2 linked regions of the Indioceanicola profundi genome follow. The protein of the gene in region 2 interacts with the protein of the main gene of each other region in a pairwise test. Links are inferred from orthologs where the notes say so. Each region holds a gene or a part of one and is shown on either strand. Other genes may lie near its edges. The genes, in order: trkA and ptsN.

Evidence for each region.
Region 1: the proteins of ptsN (region 2) and trkA interact in binary tests that used the Escherichia coli proteins (3 or more experiments, as listed by UniProt). The link is inferred for Indioceanicola profundi from one-to-one orthologs.

What each region holds. Positions count from the first base shown.
Region 1 is NZ_CP030126.1:1,340,987-1,349,927, forward strand. Bases 2,555-5,372 are described here. They hold trkA (Trk system potassium transporter TrkA), read right to left. Parts: upstream 4,743-5,372; coding sequence 3,366-4,742; downstream 2,555-3,365. Other genes in these bases: DOL89_RS06385 (D-amino-acid transaminase), read right to left, coding at 2,555-3,315; ntrX (nitrogen assimilation response regulator NtrX), read right to left, coding at 4,854-5,372. Also shown: DOL89_RS24765 (hypothetical protein), read left to right, coding at 1-30; GTPase HflX, read right to left, coding at 63-1,343; RNA chaperone Hfq, read right to left, coding at 1,402-1,650; DOL89_RS06380 (HAD family hydrolase), read right to left, coding at 1,733-2,437; more of DOL89_RS06385, read right to left, coding at 2,434-2,554; more of ntrX, read right to left, coding at 5,373-6,260; DOL89_RS06400 (sensor histidine kinase NtrY-like), read right to left, coding at 6,265-8,550; ntrC (nitrogen regulation protein NR(I)), read right to left, coding at 8,802-8,941. UniProt on the Escherichia coli protein: Part of the constitutive potassium transport systems TrkG and TrkH. May regulate the transport activity of TrkG and TrkH systems. Binds to NAD(+) and NADH.
Region 2 is NZ_CP030126.1:52,252-61,325, forward strand. What follows is about bases 3,482-6,432. They hold ptsN (PTS IIA-like nitrogen regulatory protein PtsN), read left to right. Parts: upstream 3,482-4,703; coding sequence 4,704-5,162; downstream 5,163-6,432. Other genes in these bases: rpoN (RNA polymerase factor sigma-54), read left to right, coding at 3,482-3,879; hpf (ribosome hibernation-promoting factor, HPF/YfiA family), read left to right, coding at 4,020-4,652; DOL89_RS00295 (pyrimidine 5'-nucleotidase), read right to left, coding at 5,222-5,953; DOL89_RS00300 (YccF domain-containing protein), read right to left, coding at 6,021-6,432. Also shown: LPS export ABC transporter periplasmic protein LptC, read left to right, coding at 1-539; DOL89_RS00270 (LptA/OstA family protein), read left to right, coding at 536-1,471; lptB (LPS export ABC transporter ATP-binding protein), read left to right, coding at 1,478-2,284; more of rpoN, read left to right, coding at 2,359-3,481; more of DOL89_RS00300, read right to left, coding at 6,433-6,452; DOL89_RS00305 (sodium-dependent transporter), read right to left, coding at 6,627-8,003; DOL89_RS00310 (DUF2934 domain-containing protein), read right to left, coding at 8,391-8,708; DOL89_RS00315 (hypothetical protein), read left to right, coding at 8,891-9,074. UniProt on the Escherichia coli protein: Seems to have a role in regulating nitrogen assimilation.

The sequences.
Region 1 (8,941 bases), 1.3 Mb from region 2 along the record:
GTCGATCATCCCAAGCCGAACCAGACATGAGAGAAAGGCGGGCCGGCGAACCGGCCCGCCCATTATGCACGGCGTGCTTCCTGCACCGGCGGCATGGGCTGTACCTCATAGCCGAACCGGCCGGTGAAGCGCGCCACGTCGGCCGGTTCCAGCGCCACCCGCAGATGGGCGTTGGTCTCATCATCGCTGCGGTCGAGGATTTCGCCTCGGCTGTGCAGCCATGCGATCGCAGCGCCATCGGCCAGATCCACCGCAAGCTCGATAACATCCCGCCCGGCGACCATCCGGCGGTCGATGAAGTCGAACAGAGTGTCGATCCCTTCACCGGTCAGGGCGGAAATCGCGACTGTGCCGCCAGCCCGGCGGGCTTGGCGCAGCAACGACTCCCGTTCCTCCTCCGGCAGCAGATCGACCTTGTTCAGCACCTCGACCAAGCGGTCGTCCGTGTCCGCCGTGATGCCGAGGTCTTTCAGAACCTGCTCCACATCGGCCTTCTGGGCCTCTGTGTCCGGGTGGGAAACGTCCCGGACATGCAGGATGATGTCAGCGGCCTGAACTTCCTCAAGCGTGGCGCGGAACGCTTCCACAAGCCCGTGCGGCAGGTCGGAGATAAAGCCGACCGTGTCCGACAGGATGATCTTGCGATTCGACGGAAGCACGATGGACCGCATGGTCGGGTCCAGCGTGGCAAACAGAAGGTCCTTGGCGAACACCTCCGCCCCGGCCATCCGGTTGAACAGCGTCGACTTCCCGGCATTGGTGTAGCCGACCAGCGCCACCACCGGATAGGGCACCTTCTCCCGCGCCTTACGGTGCAGGCCGCGGGTGCGCCTCACCTCATCCAGTTCACTCTTCAGCTTGACAATGCGGTCGCCGATCAGCCGCCGGTCCAGCTCGATCTGGCTTTCGCCAGGACCGCCGAGGAAGCCGAAGCCGCCGCGCTGCCGCTCCAGATGGGTCCAGGACCGGACGAGACGGGAACGCTGATATGTCAGCGCCGCCAGTTCGACCTGCAACTGGCCCTCACGGGTCCGGGCGCGGGCGCCGAAGATTTCCAGGATCAGGCCGGTGCGGTCGATGACCTTCACCTTCCATTCCCGTTCCAGATTGCGCTGCTGAATGGGCGTAAGGGCATGGTCGACGATGACCAGTTGAGCCTCGGCCTCCTCGGCGCGCCGCCCGATCTCCTCCACAGCGCCGGTGCCCAGAAGGGTGGCCGGACGCGGGCGTGTGACACGCACGCAGGTGGCGAATGCGACTTCGAGATCAATGGCGAGTGCAAGCCCGGCCGCCTCTTCCAGGCGCGCCGCGGGAGCGCGGCTGTCGTCCCGGTCGCCGGGCATGACCGGGTGGATGACGACGGCGCGGGTTGCAGGCCCGCGCACGTCGGAAACAGATATATTAGTCGTGGTCGGCCTCCTTGGCCGGCTCAAAAAGCTGAATCGGGTGAGCCGGCATCACAGTCGAAATCGCGTGCTTATAGACAAGCTGCGAATGGGCATCGCGGCGCAGAAGCACGGAAAAATTATCGAACCAAGTGATGATACCCTGTAGCTTCACGCCGTTGACCAGAAAGACGGTGACGGGCGTCTTGTTCTTACGGACGTGATTCAGAAATACGTCCTGAACGTTCTGTGATTTTTCTGACATTGGAGCAGCCTCGCTTTGCTCAGTTTTTTGGGGTTCTTACGAACCCAGACGACGGATGCGGCGAGTCTGCCGGAAGCCCCGGTCACGGACGCGCCGCCGCCTTGACGGATATGGTATCACCAATCCGCTGCACCAAGGCGGAAATCGCAGCACAGCCATCCAACCGATATGCCGGCGGGAAACGGTCCAGGTTCGGCCCATCGGTCGGGGTCGAGCCGACCAGAACAGGAAGACATCCGGCCCGGTGTGCGCATTCCATATCGACATCGGCGTCCCCCACGAACCAGACATCCCGCCCAGGCGGAATGCCCGATGGTGACAAGGCCATTTCAACCGGCGCGACTGCCGGCTTGTCCGTCGGTGCATCCGTAGCGCCGACCAGCCGTCCGAAGTAGCCGTCCCAACCCAGATGCGTCGCTTCGGCACGAAGGAACTGCCCCTTCTTGTTGGAAACCACCGCCAGATAGATACCGCTCGCATGCAGTTCCTTCAGCAGCCTCTCGGCTCCTGCCAGCGGTTCCAGGTAGGCGATGTGGTTCTGCTCGAAGTGGGCATAGAAGATGTCCCGCGCGCGGTGCCAATCGTCACCGAAGATCGTCGGGAAGCTGTCCCGCAGGCTGTGGCGGATGCGCTTATAGCCCTCCTCCATGGTCCAGGGTTCCATCCCGAACGCGGTCAGGGCAGCGTTGATCGAAGCAACGACGCATCCCCAGTTGCTGACAAGCGTGTTGTCCCAATCGAACAGGATGGCCCGGGGCAGCGTGTCGGGAATGGTGGCGGTCATCATGCATTCTCCGCCGGCAGCGGCACTGGATCGGGCGTGCCGACATGGTTCATATAGGCCTGTCGCAATTGCCGGCCGAGCGGTCCCGGCTTTCCGTTCCCGACAGGCTTCCCGTCGATGCTGGTAACCGGAAGGACGAAGGTGCTGGCGCTTGAGATGAAGGCTTCTTTCGCCCGGTACGCCTCATCCAGGGTAAAGGCGCGCTCCTCGAACGGGATTCCGAGGCCCGCGGCAAGGCGGATCAGGCTCTGGCGGGTGATGCCGTTGAGGATCAGACTACTGGCCGGGCGGGTGACCAGCGCACCCGCCTCCGTCACGATCCAGGCATTGGAGGAACAGCCCTCCGTCACTGTGCCGTCCGGATCGATCTGCCACGCTTCGAAAGCTCCCTTCTCCACTGCCTGCTGCTTGCCCAGAACCTGCGGCAGCAGGCTGACCGACTTGATGTCGCGGCGCAGCCAACGGATGTCGGGGATGGTGACGACCGGAACGCCGTCCGCCAGTTGCCGCGGGCTCTGGAATTTGGTCCGGCGGCAGGTCAGCACCAGCGTCGGGGCCGCCTTGGCCGGGAACTTGAAATCGCGCGGCGCCCGGCCACGGGTGATCTGGATATAGAGCAGCGCATCGGCCATGCGGTTCCGGACGACCATCTGCCGCATGATCATTTTCAGCGTCTGCGGCGTGACCGGCCAAGCGATGCGGAGTTCATCCAAGGAGCGGGCGAGGCGTGCCAGATGACCTTCCTCGTCCGCCAGCCTGCCGTTGACCACGGTGACGACCTCATAGACGCCGTCGGCAAACTGGAAGCCGCGATCCTCGATATGGACCGTGGCACTGTCATGCGGCACGTACCTGCCGTCGACATAGGCGATGCGGGGCATGGACGGACAGGCTCCGGGAGCTTCGAGAGGTTTGAAGCGGCAATCGGAGTTCAGAAGAACTCGAGCCGCACGGCGAACATCTTCTCCACCTTCTTCACCTGCCCGACCTCCGCCAGGATGATGACGCGGTCGTTCGGCTTCACCACGGTGGAGGGGCGCGGAATGATTACTTCGCTTCCGCGCACGATCGCCCCGACGATGACCCCGGCCGGCAGCCGGATGTCCCGCAGGGGCTGGTTCACCAGCGCGGATGTCTCCAGCGCTTCCGCTTCTATCACCTCGGCGAAGCCCTCGCGCAGGGAATGCACCGCCTTGATGCGTCCGCGCCGGACATGCTGGAGGATCGACGATACGGTGATGGAGCGCGGGCTGACCACCGCGTCGATGCCCAGCGGGTGGACCAGTGGCTGGTATGTGGTCTTGTTGATCAGCGTAATTGCCCGCTCGCAGCCATACCGCTTGGCCAGCAGGGAGGCGAGGATGTTGCCCTCGTCATTGTTGGTAACGGCCACCACCGTCTCGCTGGCGCGGACATTAGCCTCTTCCAGGATGTCCGGGTCGAGGCCGTCGCCGTGCAGCACCATGGTCCGCGACAGACGCTGCGCCACATACTGGGCGCGTTTGCGGTCTACCTCAATGATGCGGGCAGAGACCTGGGCGTGCTTCTCCTCGATCTCCTCGGCCAGACACAGGCCGATATTTCCACCGCCGATGATGATCACCCGGCGGGCTTCGGGCTCCTCATGGCCGAAAGCGGCCATCGCGCGGCCCACATGGTTCGTATCGGCAACGAAATAAACCTCGTCCCCGGCCAGCATCTGGTCGTCGCCGGAGGGGATGATGGGCTTCTCGTTCCGGACTATGGCCACCACCTCGATGTTGAGGTCCGGGAACAGGCCGGTGAGTTGGCGCAGCGGCGTGTTGATGATCGGGCAGCTCTCCGTGCAGACGACGCCGACTACCCGCACCTTGCCGTCGGCCAGCGGGATCATGTCAAACGCGCCCGGCACCTGAAGGCGGCGGGCGACCGCCCGAGCCACTTCGATCTCCGGAGAGATGATGACGTCGATGGGCAGGTGGTCGCGGCTGAACAGGTCTGCCCAGATCGGCTGCAGATAGCTCTGGTGGCGCACGCGGGCGATCTTGGTTGGCACGTTGAACAGGCTGTTCGCCACTTGGCAGGCCACCATGTTCACTTCGTCCGCCAGCGTCACCGCGATGATCATATCGGCATCCGCCGCCCCCGCCTGCTCCAGCACGTTGGGGTGGGAGGCGAAGCCGACCATGGCCTGGACATCCAGCGTGTCGCTGATCTTCTGGATCAGCTCTGCCGACTGGTCGATGACGGTGACGTTGTTGCCTTCCGACGCAAGGTACCGGGCGATGTTCGACCCGACCTGACCTGCGCCGCAAACAATGACTTTCATGCGTGGATCACCACGTTAATGCCAATCGGGCGGCACTGTGAGCAATGCCGCCCGCATCATGCCCGAGCCTTGCCAGGACTGGAAGCCTGTCCATGGCGCGGCGGACGGCGTCTATTCCACCCCGACCCGCGCACCGTTTTTTTCGGAACCATGCACGCCCAGGGACTTGAGCTTGCGGTGCAGGGCGGAGCGTTCCATCCCGACGAAGGCTGCCGTGCGGGAGATGTTGCCGCCGAACCGCGTGACCTGGGCCAGGAGGTATTCCCGCTCGAAGACCTCGCGCGCCTCACGCAGCGGAAGCCCCATGATCTCGCCGCCCTTCTCCCACTTCAGAACGGTCGGGGTGATCGCGCCGATCTCCGGCGGGAGCATGTCGGCGCGGATCGGCTCCGTCGGTGAGCCGGACACCATGATCAGCAGCCATTCGACCACATTGCGGAGCTGCCGCACATTGCCGGGCCAATCATAGGCCTGGAGCGCCGCCATAGCATCCTCGCCGAAGGTGCGGAGCGGCAGACCCTGCGCCTCCGCAGTCTTCTGCATGAAATGGCGGGCCAGCAGTGGAATGTCATCGCGGCGGTCGCGCAGGGGCGGCACCTTCAGCGGCACGACGGACAGACGATAGAACAGGTCCTGACGGAACCTTCCCAGTTCGATTTCCGCGGTGAGGTCATGATTGGTGCTGGCGATCACCCGCACATCCACCTCGACCCGGCTGGAGCCGCCGACCCGCTCAAAAGTCTGCTCCTGCAGGACGCGCACGATCTTGCCCTGGGTTTCCAGCGGCATGTCCGCGACTTCGTCCAGGAACAGCGTACCGCCATGCGCCTGCTCGAAGGTGCCGACCTTGCGCCCGCCGCCATCCACCGGGTGTTCCGTCCCGAACAGCTCCACCTCCATCCGATCCGGACGCATGGTGGCGCAGTTCAGCGCGACGAAAGGCGCATCGGCCCGGCGGGAGCGAGCGTGGATCATCCGCGCCACGATCTCCTTGCCGCTGCCGGGTGGACCGCTGATCAGGACGCGTGAACCGGTCGGCGCCACCTTCTCTACCGCGTGGCGGAGCTGATTGATCGGGATGCTCTTGCCGACGAGTTCTCCATCCACGCCGACGCGGCCCCGCAGCTCCCGGTTCTCGCGACGGAGACGCGCCGCCTCGATCGCACGCTCCACCAGAAGGATCAGCCGGTCGGCCTTGAACGGTTTCTCGATGAAGTCGTAGGCGCCCTTCTTGATGGCGGCGACAGCAGTTTCGATGTTGCCATGGCCGCTGATCATCACGACAGGCACGTCCGCATGGTCGCGCTTCAGCTCATCCAGGATCTGAAGGCCATCCAGGCGGCTTCCCTGGAGCCAGATATCCAGGATGACGAGGCTGGGCCGGCGTGCGGCAACAGCGGCAATCGCCTGGTCGGCGTCAGCCGCTTCCCGCGTTTTCATGCCCTCGTCTTCCAGGATGCCGGCGATCAGCATCCGGATGTCGGTCTCGTCATCGACGATCAGAATGTCGTGTGCCATGCTTTCAGCCCTTCCGCCCGGCCACTACGGTCTCCGGCTGCGGGGCGGACTGCCCCGGCTCGGTGACCGTCGCGGTTAGGGTGCGCGGCAGCACGAGGCTCACCCGGGCGCCACCGCCCGACCGATCCTCAAGCGTCAGCGCCCCTCCGTGGTCTTCCATGATTTTCTTCACAATCGCCAATCCGAGCCCAGTGCCCTTGGCCCGGGTCGTCACATAGGGTTCGACCAGCCTGTCGCGCTCATCGACCGGCAGTCCCTTTCCGTTGTCCTCCACCGAGATCACCACATGGTCATCGACCGCGCGGACCCGCACGGCGACAAAACCGGGCGGCTGGCTGCCGCCCCCGGCCTCGTCCCGCCCTTCGATGGCTTCTATCGCGTTCTTCAGCAGGTTGGTCAGCGCCTGCCCGACCTGACGGCTATCGCAGACGGTCACCAGCGGCGTCGCGGGCAGATCCTGTTCGAACCTGATGCTGCCATGGGCCGTGGCCTGGAGGAAGACAGCCTGCCGGCATAGTTCCTGGATCGCCACGGGTTTCATCACCGGCTGCGGCATCCTGGCGAAGGCGGAGAACTCATCCACCATGCGGCCGATATCGTCGACATGGCGCACAATGGTGTCGGTCATGGCTTTGAAGGTCTCCGGATCGCTGGAGATTTCCTTCAGGTATTTGCGGCGCAGCCGTTCCGCCGAAAGCTGGATGGGTGTCAGCGGGTTCTTGATCTCGTGCGCGATGCGTCGCGCGACATCCGCCCACGCGGCCTTGCGCTGGGCCAGCAGCAGTTCCGACACGTCGTCGAAGGTGACGACGAAGCCGCGGATGTCGCCCCCGACCACCTCCGCCGCCACCCGGACCAGAAGGGTACGCACATGGCTGCCGCGGCGGATCTGGACCTGCCCTTCCACAAGCTTGCCGGGCCGGCGACGGATGCTGTCCATCAGCTCCTGCATTTCCGGCGCGACCTCCTCAAGCGGGCGGCCGATCAGCTCCTCAGGACCACCGACATTCAAGAGCTCCACTGCAGACAGGTTGGGGAGATTGACCCGGCCGTCCTGGTCCAGCCCGACTACGCCCGCCGAAACCCCGGCCAGCACCGCCTCCGTGAAGCGGCGGCGGAGATCGAGCTGGCGGTTGACCTCCATCAGTTCGCCCCGCTGACTCTCTAACTGGCCGGTCATGCGGTTGAAAACCTTGGAGAGTGTCGACAGCTCGTCGTCCTGATCGCCCGCGGCTTCCGGCACCCGGGCCGTCAGGTCACCGTCGCTCACCCGTTCGGCAGCGCCGATCAGAGCACCAATCGGCAGCACCAGATATGTGGCGAAGTTCAGACCTGCCCAGATCGCACCCATCAGCAACAGCATCGCGACGACAAGGAAAATCAGCGTCAGGCGTGTCTGCAGGTCGAAGCGCTTTCCCTCCAGCTCCCGGTATTCGTTCACCGCGCTCTGGGTGGACTCCATCGAGGCGAGGACCTGGGCCTCCACCGGGCGGCCCACATACATGAAGGTGTCGAACTCGGGATCGAGACGGACCAGCGCCGTGACCCGATCGCCTTCGTCACCGACCACGACATTTCCGGCACGGGCGCGGTCCAGATCGCTGGTGGGCACCTGATCCGGCCGGAAACTGAACAGCAGCCCGTGCCGGGCCATTTCCTGCCCGCGGCCATCGAAGACGACGATTTCCGTAAAGTTCCGATCGATGGCCAGCAGGAACAAGAGCTGCCTCAGCCGCTCCGGCTCAAGCAGGATGAACTGCCCTCCTTGCCGCTGCAGGTCCGCCGCAGCGGCCAGAAGATCGGCCTCAATGGTCCGTTGATGTTCCTTCAGATAGGCCTCGGCCACGGCCAGCGCTTCGTTCACGGCCGTGCTGACCCGTTCGCTGAACCAGGACTGAACTCCGACATAGAAGAATATGGCGGCAAAGGTCGCCATGATGATGGCGGGCAACGCCGTGAGCAGTGAGAAGATCGCGACCAGCCGTGCATGCAACTTGGCCCCGGCCAGCCCGCGCCTGCGTTCCAGCCACAGCATCACAATGCGCCGTGCCGTCACAACGCCGAGCAGGAGCAGCAGCACGAGATTAAGAGTGAGAAGCAGACTGACCGTATTGGGATCGTTGCCGAAGGGCGGCAGATCCATCATGGCGGTGTAGGTCGCCATGCCCGAAGCGATGGCCGCCAGGGCCAGCACCACGGCCAGCCTGTTTCCGAGATTGTACCGCCCGGACCATGCGGAGACCCGCCGCCACCAAGGCGACGGGCCGGCTCCGGCCTGTGTATCGCTCATGCTCACGGCTCCGCGGCCCTTCGTTGCATACGCCCACGGGTCGCATCACCTGTGGCGGCAGCGGAGTCAGTGTTTCGATCCGGCAAGGGGCTACCCTGGTTCCCAAACGATCCCGGTCGGGCGAACCATCGTAGGAAGCACGCCCGATCTGGACTGTTACCAGATTGCTACACCTTGCGCCAGTGCAACGCCGTGGGCGGGCGTGATCTTCTGCGGTATCAGGCAGGCGGGGCGCTGATCCGTGCCCTTCGCTATTTCAGTCCGCGTACCACCTGGATTTCCAGATCGCGAATCTTTTTCCGAAGGGTGTTGCGGTTGAGCCCAAGCATATGCGCGGCCTTTATCTGATTGCCCTTCGTGGCGACCAGGGACAGCGATAGCAAGGGCCTCT
Region 2 (9,074 bases):
TGCCGGCGCTGGCGGCCCTGATCCTGCTGGTCATCGCCGTCTGGCCGCTCTTCACCGGACCCGGGGAGGTGCGGCAGGCCGGCCCCGAGGCCGGGGGGCTGGAGATGGTGGATGCCCGCTTCGTCGGCACCGACCCGAAATCCCGTCCCTTCGAGGTGCGGGCCGAGCGGGTGGCCCAGTCCGGTGGCACCGAGAGCGCGGTGGAGCTGGTGAAGCCCAGGGCGGAGATCACCCTGCCCGGCGGGGAGTGGATCACCCTGTCCGCGGAGGCCGGGCGCTACGATCGGGACAGCGGGAAACTGTTGCTCACGGGACAAGTGGCGCTCTACCACGATGGCGGCTATGAGTTCATGACCGACCGGGCGGAGCTGGATACAAAGCAGGGCATTGCCTGGGGCGATGCCGCGGTGCGCGGGCAGGGGCCGATCGGCACGATCGAGGCTGGTGGTTTCCGCATCACGAACGAGGGTGACACGATCGTCTTCACCGGGCGTTCCCGCCTGCGGCTGGAGAACGGGACGGAGCAGGAACCGGGATGAGCAGGGTGGTGCGACGGACACGGGTTCTGATCGGTACGGCGGCGCTGGGCGCTCTGCTGCTGCCTGCGCTTCTGGCCGCCCCTGCGGCGCTGGCCCAGCCCGCCCGGCTGAATGTCGGCGGCACCGATTCCATCGAGGTGGTGTCCGAAGGCGGATTCGAGTTCCACGACGGCGAGCGTGTTGCCGTGGCCCGCGGCGGCGCGGTGGCGACCCAGGGGGAGCTGTCGGTCAAGGCGGATACGCTGGCGGCCTATTTCCGCAAGCGCCCCGACGGCAGCAACGAAATCTACCGCCTGACCGCGGAGGGCGGGGTGCGGATCGGCACCGCGAGCCAGACGGCGCAGGGCGACCGCGCGGTCTATGACGCGGACCAGCGCGTGGCGGTCCTCACCGGCGAGGATCTGCGCCTCACGACGGAGCAGGACGTCATCACGGCAGAGCAGAGCCTGGAGTTCTGGCGCGACCAGAACCTGGCCGTGGCGCGCGGCGACGCCTTGGCGACCCGCGGCGAGAACAAGGTCCGCGCCGACCGGCTGGTGGGTCTGCTGGAGGAGGACGGGAGCGGCAACCTGCAGATCACCCGCATCGATGCCGAGGGCGGGGTGGTCATCACCACGCCGACCGAGGTGGCCCGCGGCGAACGCGGCACTTACGACATGCAGAGCCGGCTCGCGTCCCTGACCGGGAATGTCCGCATCACCCGCGGGCAGAACCAGCTCTCCGGCGCTGCCGCCGAGGTGGATCTGGAGGCTGGCACCAGCCGTATCCTGGCCGGCGCCGCCGACAAGGTGCGCGGGCTGTTCATTCCCGATCCCGGCAATGGCCAGCCGCCGCTGGCCGATGCCCCCGCGACGCCCGCGCCCGTCGACGTCTCCGTCCCAGGGGCGGCGCCAGCCGCCCAGCCCGAATCCCCGGCCCCCACGCCAAGGTAAGACGACATGATCCGCACCCAGACCCCGGCCGCCAAGGCCAATGGCGAGGCGCAGACCGACGGCACGGCCGGTCCCCGGCTGGTGGCGAGCAGCACCGGCCTCGTCGCCTCCAAGCTCGGCAAGGCCTACAAGGGGCGACCGGTCCTGCGGGATGTCAGCCTGTCTGTGAAGCGGGGCGAGGCGGTGGGGCTGCTGGGGCCGAACGGCGCCGGCAAGACCACCTGCTTCTACATCATCACCGGCCTGATCCTGCCCGACTACGGCACCATCGAGCTGGACGGCACCGAGGTGACAGAGCTGCCCATGTACCGGCGCGCCCGGCTGGGCATCGGCTACCTGCCGCAGGAGGCCAGCATCTTCCGCGGCCTGTCGGTGGAGAACAACATCCGCGCCGTGCTGGAAGTGGTTGAACCCGACCATGATGCCCGCGAGCAGATGCTGGACGAGCTGCTGGCCGAGTTCTCCATCAGCCATCTGCGCCGTACCCCCTCCATCGCCCTGTCAGGCGGCGAGCGGCGGCGTGTCGAGATCGCCCGGGCCCTGGCCAGCCAGCCGCACTTCATCCTGCTGGACGAGCCCTTCGCCGGCATCGACCCCATCGCCGTGAACGACATCCGCGAGCTGGTCAGCCATCTGCGGGAGCGGGGCATCGGCGTGCTGATCACCGACCATAATGTCCGCGAGACGCTGGACATCGTCGATAGGGCCTACATTCTGCACGACGGTATGGTACTGATGGAGGGACCCCCGTCGGAGATCGTGGCGCACAAGGATGTGCGTCGCGTCTATCTGGGGGAACGCTTCAGCCTGTAGACGCCGGGGACGGAACCGACGACACTCCCCGGTCGAGGGGGCGGTTCTGTAACCTTATGTGTGTCCGGCAGTAGATGGCGCTCCAACAACGGCTCGATCTGCGGCAAAGCCAAGCGCTGGTGATGACGCCCCAGTTGCAGCAGGCGATCAAGCTGCTGCAACTCTCAAACGTCGAGCTGTCCGAATTCGTCGACCGCGAGCTGGAACAGAACCCGCTGCTGGAGCGGGACGACGGCGAGCGGGACCGCGATCCCGCCGCCAGCGGCGTGGACCGGGAAGACCCCGTGCCGGAGCGGGTCGAGGTTTCCACCCGCGACACGGTGGAGCTGGCGGCCTCCGACCGCATCGCGTCCGACGGCGACTCTCCCCTCGATACCGATTACGACAACATCTACACCAATTCCTCCGCCGTCGATCAGGATGGCGGCGGGGAGGCGTTCGGCACCTGGTCCGGCCGCAGCGGCAGCTTCGAGGATGAGGACGGCACCGCCGCCGACCGGCTGTCGGACGGGCTGAACCTGCGCGACCATCTGGAAGAGCAGATCACCATGGACATCCCCGACCGGATGGACCGCATGGTGGCCTATGCCCTGATGGATCATCTGGACGAGGCCGGCTACTTCACCGGCGAGCTGCCCGCCATCGCCGAGCAGCTCGGCTGCGGAGAGGAGCGGGTGCAGGGCGTGCTGGCCCGGATGCAGCGCTTCGATCCCTCCGGCATCTTCGCCCGGTCCCTGTCCGAGTGCCTGGCCATCCAGCTCCGCGAGCGGGACCGGCTGGACCCCTGCATGCAGGCGCTGCTGCAGAACCTTCCCCTGCTGGCCGCCCGCAACATTCCGGCTCTGCTGAAGGTCTGCCAGGTCGATCAGGAGGACCTGATGGACATGGTGACGGAGATCAAGGCGCTGAACCCGAAACCGGCGCTGGCCTTCGACCATGAGCCGGTGCAGACCGTGGTGCCGGACATCCTGATGCGCGCCGCCCCGTCGGGCGGCTGGATCGTGGAGCTGAACACCGACACCCTGCCCAAGGTGCTGGTGAACCAGCGCTATTACAGCCGCATCCAGGGCACGGCCAAGTCCAGGACGGACAAGGAATACATCGCCGAACGCTTCCAGTCCGCGAGCTGGCTGGTGAAGAGCCTGCATCAGCGGGCGAACACCATCCTGAAGGTGGCGACCGAGATCGTGCGCCAGCAGGACGCCTTCTTCCTGCACGGGCTCCAGTTCCTGAAGCCGCTGATCCTGCGCGACATCGCCGAGGCCATCGGCATGCACGAGTCGACGGTCAGCCGCGTGACCACCAACAAATTCATCGCCACGCCGCGCGGGGTCTTCGAACTGAAGTACTTCTTCACCTCCGCCATCCAGGGGGCTGACGGACAGGCCGCGCATTCGGCTGAGGCCGTGCGATTCCGGATCAAGGGCCTTATCGACGCCGAGAAGGCCGACGATATATTGTCGGATGACAAGATCGTCGAAATCCTCCGGTCCGAGGGGATCGACATTGCGCGCCGGACGGTCGCAAAGTATCGTGAGGCGATGAAGATATCCTCCTCCGTGCAGCGTCGAAGGGAGAAGGCTCTTGGCTTGTGACCGTTTCGCCAGCCATGCCTGCCCCGGACGGCCCAAGGATCGACGACCTGCCCGGCCCTGGACTACGGTCCAGGGCATGCCCGCCGCGACCGCGGCCGTGACCATCACGCACTGACCACGCTTCCAAATACGGGTCCACCATGCACGTTACCGTCAAAGGCAAGCAGCTTGACGTCGGCGATGCCCTGCGCACCCACGTCAACGAGACTCTGACCAATCTGGTGGGAAAGTACTTCTCCAACCCGATCGATGCGCTGGTGGTCCTGTCCAAGGATGCCGGCCTGTACACGGCGGATATCCAGGTCCATGTGGGCCGGGGTATCCTGCTGCAGTCCAATGCCCAGGCATCCGAACCCTATCCCGCCTTCGATGCGGCGGCGGAACGGGTGGCGAAGCGGCTGCGCCGGTACAAGCGCCGCCTGCGGGACCACAATGCCCGGCTGGCTACGGCCGCGGAAGTGGCGCTGCCGGCCCGCAAATACATCATCGAGGCGCCAGCCGACGAGATGGACGGCGCGGAGACGGATGTCGGCCTGGATGGCGGCGCGGAGAGCGCCGACGGGGCCCCCATGATCGTGGCCGAGATGAAGACCGACATCGAACTGTTGACGGTCTCGGAGGCTGTGATGCGCATGGATTTGGCCGACATCCCGGCCCTGATGTTCCGAAACCGGGCACATGGGGGCCTGAACATGGTCTATCGCAGGCCCGACGGGAATGTCGGTTGGGTCGATCCGGCGGATTCAGGCGCGGCCAAAGAGGCCGGAGCGTGATCCATGCTGCTCCAACGACAAATTCCCTCCGCCTCCCTCGCGTATCTCCTGATGAATGACCTCATAACGCCGGACGGCATCCTTCCAAACCTGCGAGCAGGTTCCAAAAAGCAGGCCTTGCAGGAACTGGCCCGCAAGGCCGCGGAGCTGACCGATCAGCATGAGCGCGCCATCTTCGACGTGCTGCTGGAGCGGGAGCGGCTGGGCACCACCGGCGTCGGGCGCGGCATTGCCATTCCGCACGGCAAGCTGCCGGGCCTGACCCAGGTGACGGCCGTGTTCGCCCGGCTGGAGAAGCCGGTGGATTTCGAGGCCATTGATGAGCAGCCTGTGGATCTGATGTGCCTGCTGCTGGCCCCGGAACAGGCCGGCGCCGACCATCTGAAGGCGCTGGCCCGCGTCAGCCGCCTGCTGCGCGACCCGGTGCTCTGCGACAAGCTCCGCGGGGCGGAGACGGCGGACGCCATCTACGCTCTGCTCGCCCAGACGGAGCAGAGCGACGCCGCCTGAGCGACCGCTTCCGGTACTGGAAGACCGGGCGGTCCCGAGCGCCCCAAGCCCCCGACAGATCAGCCCTTCGCCAGCACGTCCAGCCAGCCGACCAGATCGTCGGTGACATGGTGGATGTGGTCGCCATGACCGATCCCGCCGCCATCCGGACGGGACCAGTCGGCTTCGCTCCGGACCCACACGGTGGTCATCCCCATGGCCGCCGCAGGGACCAGGTTGCGGGCGATGTCCTCCACCATGACGGCCGCCTTCGGCTCCACGCCGAAACGCTCGGCGAAGACGGCATAAGGCCGCGGGTCGGGCTTGGGCACGTAGTCGGCCGCCACGATGTCGAAGATGCCGTCGAACCGGCCGGCGATGCCCAGCCGGGCCAGCACATTCTCCGCATGGCGGGTGGAACCGTTGGTGTAGACCAGCTTGCGTCCCGGCAGCCGGGCCAGCGCCGCATCCAGGCGGGAATCGGGGCTGATCGGCGTTACGTCGATGTCGTGGACATAGTCCAGGAACGGCACCGGATCGATGTCGTGCTCCACCATCAGTCCGCGCAGCGTGGTGCCGTAATCGCGGAAATACCGCTTCTGCTTGGTCCGGGCCTCCTCATACGGGATGCCGAAATGGCCGGCGATGAACTCGCCGATGCGGCGATCGACCTGGGCGAACAGGTTGCACGCGGACGGGTACAGCGTGTTGTCCAGGTCGAACACCCAGTCCCGTACATGACGGAACAAGGACGGGTCGGGCGGGGTGGCGGTCAGGCTGGCAGGGCCGGCGGGAATGTTGGTCTGTGTCATGGGGCGGAGAATGGGGGGTGACGATGGCTGCGGCAAGTGCCGGATCGTCCACCCCCGTCTTTCCGCCTCAGCCCCGGCCGTAGCGCAACTGGTCCATCATGTCGCGGTCCACGATGGTCTTGCCGATGGGGGCCAGGGACAGGCCGGCGAACTTGAAGTGCTGCCAGCCGAAGGGGATGCCGATGATGGTGATGAACAGGCCGACACCGGCCACCACATGCCCGATGGCCAGCCACCAGCCAGCAAAGACGAACCAGACGATGTTGCCCAGCAGGCCGAGCGGGCCCGTGCCGACATCCTCCTCGCCGTAGAACCGATCGCGGTTCACCGCGGTCCGGCCGAAGGGCCAGAGCATGTAGAGGCCGATGGTGAAGGCGGCGCGGGCCCAGGGAATGCCCACGATGGTCAGGATCATGATGATTCCGGCCAGGAACCAGGCCAGGGCCAGATTCCAGCCGAACATCAGAATCCAGACGATATTGAGGATCAAAGCCAGCATTGGCGCGGTCCTTCCTGCTGCGGCGGCCCGGCCCTTCCGGCGGGGAAGGGGCGGGACCTGGGAAACGGCCGGGCGGGACCGTGGGTTTACATCCTCGACATGGGAAGTTCCCCGGCAGAAGAAAAGGGGGGCGGCCCCAGGTCGAGGCCGCCCCCTGTCACCGCACGTCCAGGTTCAGCCCAGGATTTTCTGGATGGCGACCGCCGCCACGCCGACTGGTGCGACGAAGCGGATCAGGAAGCGCCAGAAGCCGAACAGCGCCTCGCTGTCGAAGCCAAGCTCCCGCCGCAGGGTCTCGCTGCTTAGCACCCAGCCGGTGAACACCGCCATCAGCGCCCCGCCCAGGGGCAGCATGATGGAGGAGGTGACATAGTCGATGGTGTCGAACGGGGTCCGGTCGCCCAGGACTTTAACGTCCGACCAATCATTGAAGGACCAGACGGTTGCCAGGCCCATCACCCAGGCCACCAGCCCGATCAGGACGCACAGCAAAGGCCGGGACAGGCCGCTCCGCTCCTTCAGGGTGGCGACGATCGGCTCCAGCAGCGAAATGGAGGAGGTGATCGCCGCCACCGCCAGCAGCAGGAAAAACACCGCCCCCACGATCATGCCGAACGGCATGCTGCCGAACGCGACCGTCAGGGTGACGAACACCAGCCCCGGCCCCTCTCCGGGGTTCAGCCCGCTGGCGAAGACGATGGGGAAGATGGCGCAGCCGGCCAGCAGGGCCACCGACGTGTCGGCCAGGGCCACCGTCACGGCCGTCTTGGGAATCGAGACGTCCCGAGGGAGGTAGCTGCCATAGGCCAGCATGGTGCCCAGCCCGATGGAGAGGGAGAAGAAGGCCTGTCCCGCCGCGGCGATGACGACATCCACCGTGATGGCGGAGAAGTCGGGACGGAACAGGTAGGCGACGCCCCGCAGGAACTCGCCCTCCACCATGGCATAGCCCACCAGGAAGAGCAGCATGATGAACAATGCCGGCATCATCCAGGTGACGAACGCCTCGATGCCCTTGGTCACGCCGCCGGCCACGATCGCCACGGTCGCCACCATGAAGATGCTGTGCCAGACCAGAAGCTGCTCGGGATTGGCCAGCAACGCGCCGAACACCTCGGCGGTCCGCTCGGCATTCGCGTTCGCCAGTTCGCCGGACAGCATCTCGGGGATGTAGGCGACGGCCCAGCCGGCGACCACGCTGTAGAAGCTCAGGATCAGCAGGGCCGCGATGACGCCCATGCCGCCGATCCATCCCCAGGCGGTCGTTCCGCCATGGGTCCGGCCCAGATGGGCGAGCGCTGCCGCGGGGGCCCGCTGCGCCATCCGGCCCAGCATCAGCTCGGCGATCAGGATCGGCACGCCGAACAGCAGCACGATCCCGAGATACATCAGCACGAAGGCGCCGCCGCCGCCGGTGCCGGCCATGTAGGGAAACTTCCAGATGTTCCCCAGTCCCACGGCCGATCCCACGGCCGCCATGATGAACGCGAAACGAGACGACCAGTGGGGCATACCGCCCGAATCCCCTGCCGCCTGGTTGGAAACCTGCACGGCCCTTACCTCCCCATGATTGGACGCGCCGGGGCGCCAGGGGATGTGCCGGGAGCCTCGCCCCTTCTTCTTGTCCCGCCGGTACCGGCCCATGTCCGAAGCCGGGCATGGTGCTCAAACCGTAGGACGGACGCAAGTTTTCCACGATTTCGTGCTGCCGCGGGATGCAAACCTTCCCGCTGGCCCGTTCCGCTGGCAATGGCAGGGCCGGTCAGGCGGCCAGCTGGCGGTGCGAAGGGTGTCGCCCGGATGCAGTCACGCCTGTGGATGCGGCAGGCCGCATCCACAGGCGTGACCAGGTCGCCCAGCCAAGCGAAATGCGGTAACGTCGCCGCCTCGTCGCCGGGCTGCGACTCGGGGGCGCGGTACCGGCGCGCACCCTCCGGATCAGCGCTCCGCGGCCTCGCGCTGGTTCTGGTGGCTGGGGGCGAGATTGCCCTGCTCCCCCTGGTCGGTCAGGCCCGGCACCTCGCCCTGGTTCTCGGCGATGAAAGCCGGCTCCACCGGCTGGTCGCGGGTCGCGACGTCGTCGGGGCCGTGGGACGGGTTGGGGCCGCGGGTCATGGCGGCATTGTCATGCTGCGCGATCAGCTCGGAGGCCATGTCCCAATGCTCCCGCTCCCTGCCCTCGGGGCGGCCTTCACGCTCCCAGATATCGTGGGCCTTCTGGCGGATACGGTCTTCCAGGCTGTTGTTGTCGCTCATTCCAATCTCCTTCCGACCCCGGCGTAGGCCTTGTCATATCTACTCCAACAGCCGTCGCGGCTGGATGGCGCGCAGCGGCGCGTGCCGCCCGTCCAGGGAAGGCGGGTTGCAACCGATGGCAATTTAGGGCTAGTCTACCCCAACCGTTGCGCGGCCCCGGCCGTCTGGGAGGGAGTTCATCCATGGCTTACGGCATTTCCGGCGCTGCCGGCGCATCCTCCGTGTTCAACACACCGGGCCTCCGCCCCACCGATCCGGCCACCCAGCAGGGAAAGCCGCAGCAGGCCGCCCAGCCTCCGCGCGCGGAGGAGGAGAAGGCGCAGGCCGCCGCCCCGGCCCAGTCCATGAACACCGCCCCGACGGAAC